One region of the Mesorhizobium sp. M0968 genome, then DNA from elsewhere that is predicted to be linked to it. Evidence: predicted binding sites of a transcription regulator. Region 1 holds the regulator's gene; each other region holds the start of a gene.

Evidence for each region. Region 1 encodes PhoB, which activates phosphate uptake and scavenging genes when phosphate is short. Its sites were predicted from a motif close to TGTCATNNANCTGTCAT; they were not measured.
Region 2: phnF (phosphonate metabolism transcriptional regulator PhnF) is a predicted target of PhoB. The motif match lies at 1,277-1,293, and genes of this name have one in related genera.
Region 3: NKH67_RS28340 (ceramide glucosyltransferase) is a predicted target of PhoB. The motif match lies at 1,573-1,589, and genes of this name have one in related genera.
Region 4: NKH67_RS24165 (PhoX family protein) is a predicted target of PhoB. The motif match lies at 1,431-1,447, and genes of this name have one in related genera.

What each region holds. Positions count from the first base shown of each region.
Region 1 is NZ_JAMYNL010000001.1:207,423-209,619, reverse strand. Features, by position in the region: gene pstB (phosphate ABC transporter ATP-binding protein PstB) at 1-241, shown strand, start outside; gene phoU (phosphate signaling complex protein PhoU) at 274-981, shown strand; gene phoB (phosphate regulon transcriptional regulator PhoB) at 998-1,687, shown strand; gene NKH67_RS01060 (ROK family protein) at 1,697-2,197, opposite strand, start outside.
Region 2 is NZ_JAMYNL010000016.1:22,363-24,559, reverse strand. Features, by position in the region: gene NKH67_RS23380 (zinc-binding alcohol dehydrogenase family protein) at 1-477, shown strand, start outside; gene phnF (phosphonate metabolism transcriptional regulator PhnF) at 496-1,239, opposite strand; gene phnG (phosphonate C-P lyase system protein PhnG) at 1,375-1,836, shown strand; gene phnH (phosphonate C-P lyase system protein PhnH) at 1,836-2,197, shown strand, end outside.
Region 3 is NZ_JAMYNL010000026.1:20,303-22,499, forward strand. Features, by position in the region: gene NKH67_RS28335 (O-succinylhomoserine sulfhydrylase) at 1-277, shown strand, start outside; gene NKH67_RS28340 (ceramide glucosyltransferase) at 314-1,468, opposite strand; gene apaG (Co2+/Mg2+ efflux facilitator ApaG/CorD) at 1,696-2,088, shown strand; gene NKH67_RS28350 (Hsp33 family molecular chaperone) at 2,095-2,197, opposite strand, start outside.
Region 4 is NZ_JAMYNL010000017.1:60,740-62,936, forward strand. Features, by position in the region: gene NKH67_RS24165 (PhoX family protein) at 1-1,364, opposite strand, end outside; gene NKH67_RS24170 (hypothetical protein) at 1,564-1,902, shown strand; gene NKH67_RS24175 (phosphatase PAP2 family protein) at 1,917-2,197, shown strand, end outside.

The DNA.
Region 1 (2,197 bases):
CGAACCGGCTTCGGCCCTCGACCCGCTGTCGACCGCCAAGATCGAGGAACTGATCGACGAGTTGCAAGCCGACTACACGATCGTCATCGTCACCCACAACATGCAGCAGGCGGCGCGCGTGTCGCGCCAGACCGCCTTCATGTATCTGGGTGAACTGGTCGAGTTCGACCGGACCGAGAAGATATTCACGTCGCCCCGCGAGAAGCGCACGCAGGACTACATCACTGGCCGCTTCGGCTGAGCCGTTCCGATCATGCATATGAGGACAGGACCATGGGCGAACACACAGTCGCTTCTTTCGACGAGGATCTCGAGCAGATCAGCAAGCTGATCCGCGACATGGCCGACCTCGCCGGTTCGATGGTCGGCGGGGCGACCAAGGCCCTGTTGAATTCCGACAACGTGCTGGCGCAACGCGTCGTTTCCGACGACGCCATCATGGATGCGCGTCAACGCGAACTGGACGACCGCGCCATCACCCTGATCGCCAAACGCCAGCCGATGGCCCACGATCTTCGCCATGTGGTCGGAGCGATCCGCATGGCGGGCGACCTCGAACGCATCGGCGACCTTGCCAAGAATATCGCCAAGCGCGTGAGTGCGGTCGGCCTCAGCGCCACGCCGCGGGACCTGTCGCATTCCATCGACGCGATGGCGCAGTTGGTTCTCATCCAGGTGCAGGGTGTCATCGAGGAATATGCTGCAGGCGATGCGGCCGCGTTGGCCAAGCTTCGTGCCGCCGACGAGCGCATCGACGTTAAATACACGTCCGTGTTCCGCGAGCTGTTGACCTACATGATGGAAGATCCGCGCAACATCACCGCTTGCACGCACCTGCTGTTCTGCGCCAAGAATCTGGAGCGGATCGGCGACCATGTCACCAACATCGCCGAAAATGCGTATTATGTGCTGACCGGCGAGCAATTGCCGGTCAATCGTCCGAAGCAGGACGAAACGACAATGTCCGCACCGGTGACATGATGGGGGTGCCCAGCCGATGATCGCACCACGCATAATGGTGGTGGAGGACGAGGAGCCGTTGGGTGTGCTGCTCCGCTACAATCTCGAATCCGAAGGCTACCAGGTCGAGGTGGTGACACGCGGCGACGAAGCCGAGATCCGTTTGCAGGAGAATGTGCCCGACCTTTTGGTGCTCGACTGGATGATACCAGCGGTTTCCGGCATCGAGCTCTGTCGTCGGTTGCGGGTGCGCCCCGAAACCGAGCGGCTGCCGATCATCATGCTGACCGCGCGCGGCGAGGAGAGCGACCGGGTGCGCGGTCTTTCGACCGGCGCCGACGACTATCTGGTCAAGCCGTTTTCGACACCGGAATTCATGGCCAGGGTCAAGGCGCTGCTGCGGCGCGCCAAGCCGGAAGTGCTGTCCAGCGTGCTGAAGGTCGGCGACATCGTGCTCGATCGCGAATCGCACAGGGTCTATCGCAAGAAGAGCGAAATCAGGCTCGGGCCGACCGAATTCCGGCTGCTCGAGTTCATGATGCGGCATCCGGGCCGTGTCTTCTCGCGCAGCCAGTTACTCGATAATGTCTGGGGCGAGACAATCTACATCGACGAACGCACCGTCGACGTGCATGTCGGGCGGCTGCGCAAAGCCGTCAACAACGGCCGGATGCCGGATGTCATCCGCACCATCCGCGGTGCCGGCTATGCGATCAGGGAAGATTGACCCGCCTGGTCAGGCTACGTTCTTTCTGACGCTGGGCCTCATTTGCGCGCCCGGCGCGAAAATCTCCTGGTCGACGAAGCTTAACGCCCGCATCGCGCAGCCTTCGCGGATCAGCGGCAATTCGTTCGGCTCTGTATCGAAGGAGATCGAGCCTGAATGCTGGCCGCCGGCGGTCTGGGCGATTGCCTTCCGCAAGGCCGGCTCGATCAGATCGAAGGCGGCGGCACTGGCGCCGACCATCGCGACCGGTGCCGGATCGATCAGCGCGAACAGCGAGCCGAGACCGAAACCCAGCGCTTCGCCGGCCTTGCGGTAGGCCTCGCGTTCCGGCCCATCTTTCTCGCGCGCCCGGGCCGCCAGTGCTCGCATGTCGGCGTCGCTGACGTCGGCGACCGGTTCGCTGTCTTCGCTCATCTGCCTGGCGTTGCGCCAGATGGCGTAGTTGCCGGCATACGCCTCGATGCAGCCGCGCCGCCCGCAACGGCAGAGCGCGCCGCCCGGACGATGGAT
Region 2 (2,197 bases), on a different contig from region 1:
ATCGCCGGGCTCGATGTGACGCTGCTCGACATGAGTGCTGAACGGCTTGGTTTTGCCGAAAACGAACTCGGCTTCGCGACCCTCGACGTCTCGCGGGGCGCCGCTGCCGACCTGGTGCGGGAAGCAACCGGCGGCGACGGCTTCGACGTGGTTTTCGATGCCACCGGCAACACCCGGTCGGTGCAGTCGGCCTTCGCCCATGTCGCGCACGGCGGGGCGCTGGTCCTGGTCAGCGTCGTCAAGGACGACATCGCCTTTTCCGATCCCGAATTCCACAAGCGCGAGATGATGCTGATCGGCAGCCGCAACGCCCTGGGTGTCGATTTCGATCATGTCGCCGCCTCGATCCGCAACGGCGCGCTGCCGCTGGCAAAGCTGGTCACCCACCGCACCACGCTTGGCGAGACGCCGCACGACCTCGCCCGCTGGGCGCATGAGAAGTCCGGCCTGATCAAGGCCGTCATTCAAGTCGGATGATGCCAGGGCTGCCGCATCTCAGAGCGCCGACAGTTTGAGCTCGATCCGCTCGGCCGGGAAGCGCGACTCCGAAAACTGTATCGGCTGACCGTCGGGCGTGACGTTGACGGCGACCGTCACCAGCACGATGGCGCCGGGCTGCAGTTCGAGGTCCGCAAGATCGGCGGCATCGGCATGGCGCGCCGACAGCACGGTCGATTGCCTGAGATAGTCGTCGATGCCGAAACGTGCCAGCGATGCGGTGATCGAACCGGTTTCCGCCATGGCGGCATCGATGCCGGCAAAGCGCCTGGCATCGAACCAGCCGGCCGCGCGGGACACCGGCATTCCATCGGCTTCGCCGCGCGTTTCCAGGCGTATCACATCGGCCCCCGTCGCAAGGCCTAAGCCCTCTGCGACACGACGGTTGGCCGGCTCGATCGATGACGCGAGCAAGGTGATATGCCGCTCGGACGCCTGTCCTTGCAATCCCTCGGAAAAGCGGGTGCGGGCGCCGATCGGATAAGACAGCCGCTTGCGCGACAGCACGAAGGTGCCGCGCCCCTGCTCCGCCCTGAGCACACCCTCCTGCACCAGCGCTGCGATAGCGCTACGCACCGTGTGGCGGTTGACGCCATAGCGTCCGGCCAACGCGATCTCCGGCGGCAGCGCGGCATTCTCGGGAAAATCGCCGGCGGCGATCGAATGCAGGATCTGGTCGGCGATCTGCCGCCACAGCGCGACACCGCTGCGCCGCTCGATGCTGTTGGCTCGTCCGATCATCTCCCGCCCCAATTCCTCGCGCCGATCTTTTGGTCCGTGTCACGTGCCCGTCATGGACACGCGCTAGATAATGGATATAATTTGTATAGTTGTCTATATCAATAGACAAATGAAGGCAGACGAGGAGCACCGGCCATGCGAGGACGGGAAGCGCGAGAGCAGGCCGAGCGCAAGGCCGTGATGGCGACGCTGGCGCAATCGGCCGGCGACGACATCGTCCGCCTCTGGGACGAAGCCGGCCTGCCTTGCGAAGCGGAACTTCTGCGTGGCCCCGAAACCGGCCTGGTTACGGTGCGCGGCCGCATCGGCGGCGGTGGTGCCCCTTTCAATGTCGGCGAGGCGACGGTCACCCGTGCCACGGTGCGGCTTGCGTCCGGCCATGTCGGCCACTGCTACGCGCTCGGCCGCGACAAGCAGAAGGCAAGGCTGGCGGCAATCGCCGATGCGCTGTGGCAGGACCCGGCCCACCGCAATGAGGTCGAGATCAGGATCGTTGCGCCCTTGCAAGCGGCACTGGCCAAGGCGCGTGAACAGCGCCGCGCCGAGACGGCGGCGACCAAGGTCGATTTCTTCACCATGGTGCGCGGAGAAGACTGATGGATATCGCCACTCAATCCATTGAAGGCGGCTTCGCCGATCCGGTATTCAATGCCCAGACCGTATTCCGTGCCGTGATGGACGCGATGGCGCGGCCAGGCAGTGTGCAGCCGCTGCCGGCCCTCGCCCACCCCCCGGTGCCGCTGTCGGCCACCGCCGGGGCCGTTGCGCTGGCGCTGTGCGATAACGACACGCCGCTCTGGCTCGACCACGCCTTGCAGGCTTCAGCGACGGTGAAATCCTGGCTTGGCTTTCATACCGGCGCGCCGCTGGCCAACACCCCGGCCGACGCGCATTTCGCGCTGATCGCCACGCCGGCCGAGATGATGGCGCTCGACGGGTTTTCGCAAGGCACCCAGGA
Region 3 (2,197 bases), on a different contig from region 1:
GTCGGGTGGCTCGACGCTGATTTGCCTCGATGTGAAGGGCGGCAAGCAGGCGGCCTTTGCCTTCCAGAACGCACTCGACGTCGTGCTCATTTCCAACAATCTCGGCGACGCCAAGAGCCTGATCACCCATCCGGCCACGACGACGCACAAGAACTTGACCGATGAGGCCCGCGCCGAGCTCGGCATCGGACCGGGAACGCTCAGGCTGTCAGTTGGCCTTGAGGACGCCGACGACCTGCTCGAAGACATCGAGCAGGCACTGAGAGTTGCCGGATAAGGGCTGGCCGAACAGAGGCGAGCGGGGACGCGCCGATCAGGCGCCGGACGGGGTCTCTTCCAGCTCCGCGACGGCCTTGGTCTGGATAGTCATCACATTGCCGCGCCAGTCGACGGCGCCGCTCAGCCATCCGCGCGCCCAAATGGCGGGAAGCATCAGGTCTCGCGCCATCATCGCCGGGATCGTGCGCGGCGACAGCTGCCATCCCTTGGCCGAGGCCAAGGCGCATTCCGGCAGGTAGGCCGCGACCAGCACGGCGATGGCGGTTGCCGGCAGGCTGACGCCGGCGTCAGCCGCCGCGATCAGCGCAAGCACCAGCGGCGGCGCCGCGCCGATCAGGATCTCGGGGGCGAAGAACAGCGCGAAGGTGACGCGGCGCAGCCGCGCCCAGCGCGCCTGCCGCGACCAGATCTCGCCAAGCGTGCGCCGGCCGAGCGGCTGTTCGAAGGGCGAGGCGACAAGATTGACCCGCAGTCCGAGCCCGTTGACCAGCTTGGTCGCGGCGGCGTCCTCGGCGATCTCGGCGGCAAGCGCGCGGATGCCGCCATTGGCGTCGAGCATCGGCTTGTTCCACAACATGCTCTTGCCCTGCGCGAAGCCGAGGCCGAGCGCCTCTCCAGCGTACTGCCAGCGTGCCTGCAGCGTGTTGAGAAAGGCGCATTCGACCTCCCCCCAGAAGCCGTCCGGCCGTGAGCCGATCGGCGTCGAGCAGACGAGGCCAGTGCCATGCCGCCATGCCGCCATCAGCTGCTGGACGTAGTCGCTCGGCATAAGCACATTGGAATCGGCAAGGATGACCCAGCGATAATGCGCCGCTTCCCAACCCTTCACGCAATTGTTGAGTTTTGGATTGCCGCTGATGCGGTCGTCACCGACTAGAAGGCGGGCGCGAATAGCTGGAAAGCGCGCCATTGCGGCGGTGATCGGCTTGACCACCGGGTCGTCGGCATGGGCAACGCAGAAGATGAGTTCGTAGCGCGGCCAGTCGAGTGAGAAGGCGCGCTCCAGCGTCTCTTCGGCAAACGGCTCGACGCCGCGCGCCGGGATGACGATCGATACCGGCGGCGCGTTGGCCGCGGGCGATGCGATCCTGGCTGGTCGCTTCAGCTTCAGCGAAGCCAACAGGATGCTGGCGAGATTTGAAAGAAGGAGGGCTATGGAAAGGAGAGCGGCTGCGAATGTCGGTTCCATCGAGATCTGGTCACTCCAGAAGTGCCGGCCGCATGACGGCCGTTTTCAACAATTCGACAGAACGCTGAGTCGCCCGGCACAAGCCTGCACACCATCATTGTCATGTGTCACTTAAATGACATTGTTTTTCGGCACCTGCGCTCGAGTCGGGCAAGGAGATGACGCGCATCGTTGATCAAACTGCGCTGAGCGTCGAAAGTTCCATCTACATTGCTTTGGAGCAGTTTATGTACAGCGCCGTCACCCGCAACATCGAAGTGCAGGTCAGGCCGTTCTATCTGGAGGATCACTCCGACCCTCCGCAAAACCGCTATGTCTGGGGATATCAGGTGACCATCGACAATCAGTCGGATGAGTTCGTGCAGCTTCTGTCGCGCTACTGGCACATTACCGACGGCACCGGCAAGGTCGAGGAAGTGCGCGGCCCCGGGGTCGTCGGCGAGCAACCCGGACTCAACCCCGGCGACAGCTATCAGTATACGTCTGGATGCCCGCTCTCGACGCCGTCCGGCATCATGGTCGGGCACTACACCATGCGCAACAGGCGGGGCGAGACGTTCGACGTCGCCATCCCCGCCTTCTCGCTCGACTTGCCGGGAATGCGGCGCACCGTCAATTGACGGCGGTCATCCGGCCGCTGCAAACTCCGCCGGGTCGAAGTCATATTGCTTCGAGCAGAATTCGCAGGCGACGTGAATGCTGCCATCCTCGGTGCTGTCCCTGATCTCC
Region 4 (2,197 bases), on a different contig from region 1:
ATGTCTTCCGGGCGGTCCATCTTGGTGGCGCCGAGCAGGTCGGCGGCGCGGCGCGTCTCGATCAGCACGTCGGCCTGGCTGGCAAAGCCGTTCTCCGCCGTCAGCGGCCCTTGGCCGAAGACGATCGGCAGCCATTCGACCGAACCGTCGTCGGCAAACTTGGCGACATGCAAGGTGCCGTCGTCGAGCAAATCCATGTTGGCGGCGCGGTTGTCCGGATCGAACTTGCCTGTGGTGACGAACTTATAGACATAGTCGAAGCGCTCGTCGTCGCCGAGATAGAAGACGACACGGCCATCCTGGGCGACGATCGATTCGGCGCCCTCATGCTTGAAGCGGCCCATGGCGGTGCGCTTCCTCGGCACCGAAGTCGGATCCTGGACGTCGACCTCGACGATCCAGCCGAAGCGGTTCGGCTCGTTAGGCTCCTTGCCGATGTCGAAACGGTCGTAATGCGCTGCCCACTCATAGGCACCTTCGGGAATGCCGAGGCGCTTGTAATTGGCGGCTTCCTTATGCCCCTGCGGCAGCTCGCCCGAGAAATAGCCGTGGATGTTCTCCTCGGCCATGACATAGGTGCCCCACGGCGTGACGCCGCCGGCGCAATTGTTGATGGTGCCGATGACCTTCGTGCCGGTCGGATCGGCGCTGGTCTTGACGCGGTCGTGGCCGGCGACCGGGCCGGAGAGCGCGATCTCGGTGTTGGAGGTGATGCGGCGGTTGAGCTTGCCGTCGCGAACGACCTGCCATTTGCCTGATACCTTGCGTATCTCGACGATAGTGCCGCCATGCGCGGCCATCTCGACATCGACTTGCTCCTTGCTGAGGGGCGCCTGCTTGGCTTTGCCATCGACGATGGTGACGAGACCCGGAAACATCAGGTGCGGATTGGTGTATTCGTGATTGACGACCAGCAGGCCGTGCTCGGCCGAGCCGTCGATCGGGATATAACCGACATAGTCGTTGTTGTAGCCGAATTGTCTGGCCTGGGCTTCCGCCGACTGTTTTGTCGGATCGAATCCCGGCGAATCGGCGAACAGCGGATCGCCCCAGCGCAGCAGCACGTCGGCGTCATAGCCAGGTGCGACGTGATGCTTGTCGTCGATGCCGGCCTCGAGCTCGTCGAAAGTGAAGGCGGAGCCTTTGGCGGCGCGGGCGTTGTCGGCGGTGATCAGCGCCAGCGGGCTGACGGTAGCGGCTATGGCCGAGACGGCAAGCGAACCCTTGAGGAAGCCGCGGCGCGAGAACCGCGCGGCGATGATCTCACCCATGGTGCGGTTGTCGGTGGGATTGGCTCCTGGCCCATCGTTTTCCTCGAGCAGGCTGGTGCGGAAATGGGCGTCAGGGGTGCGATGTTCGGTCATAGGGCCTGCCTCTGGCTGGATGGATTGCTGGAGCGTGTTGCCTGGCCAATCCGGTATTACCGGCAGGTCACAGTTTGATGACATGCCGGCTAATTGCCACCTGCGATTTCGTATCCAACATCGGCCCCGCTTGACCGCGACCGGCGCTTCGGAAACAAGAGCTGCGGCAGGCGGTAGGGACCGCATCGGGAGGAACAAAGTGAGTTTCTGGGGACTTGGGCAGCTCTGCGTTTCGACGGTGATCTTCCTGCTGGCGGCGATGGCCGCAAAACAGTGGGGGCTGGCGCCGAGCCTCGGCAAGATTGTGCTGACGTTGGCGCTCTATTCGCTGGGCAATCTGATCATGCTGAGGCTGATCCGTGAATTCGGCATGTCGGTGTCGTTCAGCCTGTCGGCGGTGATCCAGCTGGTGTCGGTGAATGTGGTGGCGCTGGTCTTCTTCGGCGAGCGCGTCAATGCCTTACAGGCAACCGGCATCGTGCTTGCCATCGCAGCTGTGGCGCTGATCACGCTCGGGCCCTATCTGCAAAGGCTGTAACTGCGATCGGGCCGATGAAGAAGATTGCAAGCAGACTGCGCAACTGGCTGGAGTTCCCGGTTCTGCTGGCCGGGCTGGTCATTGCCGGCGGGCTGTGGGGGTTCGAGGAGCTGATGGAGCTGGCGCGGGCCACCACGCCGCATGCCTTCGACACCGAAATCCTGCTTGCCTTCCGCAAGGCCGGGCAGCCCGACAATCCGATCGGACCGGCGTGGCTGGAAGGGGCGATGCGCGACATCACCAGCCTCGGCAGCGCCAGCGTACTGGTGCTGATCACGGCAGCAATGATCGTCTA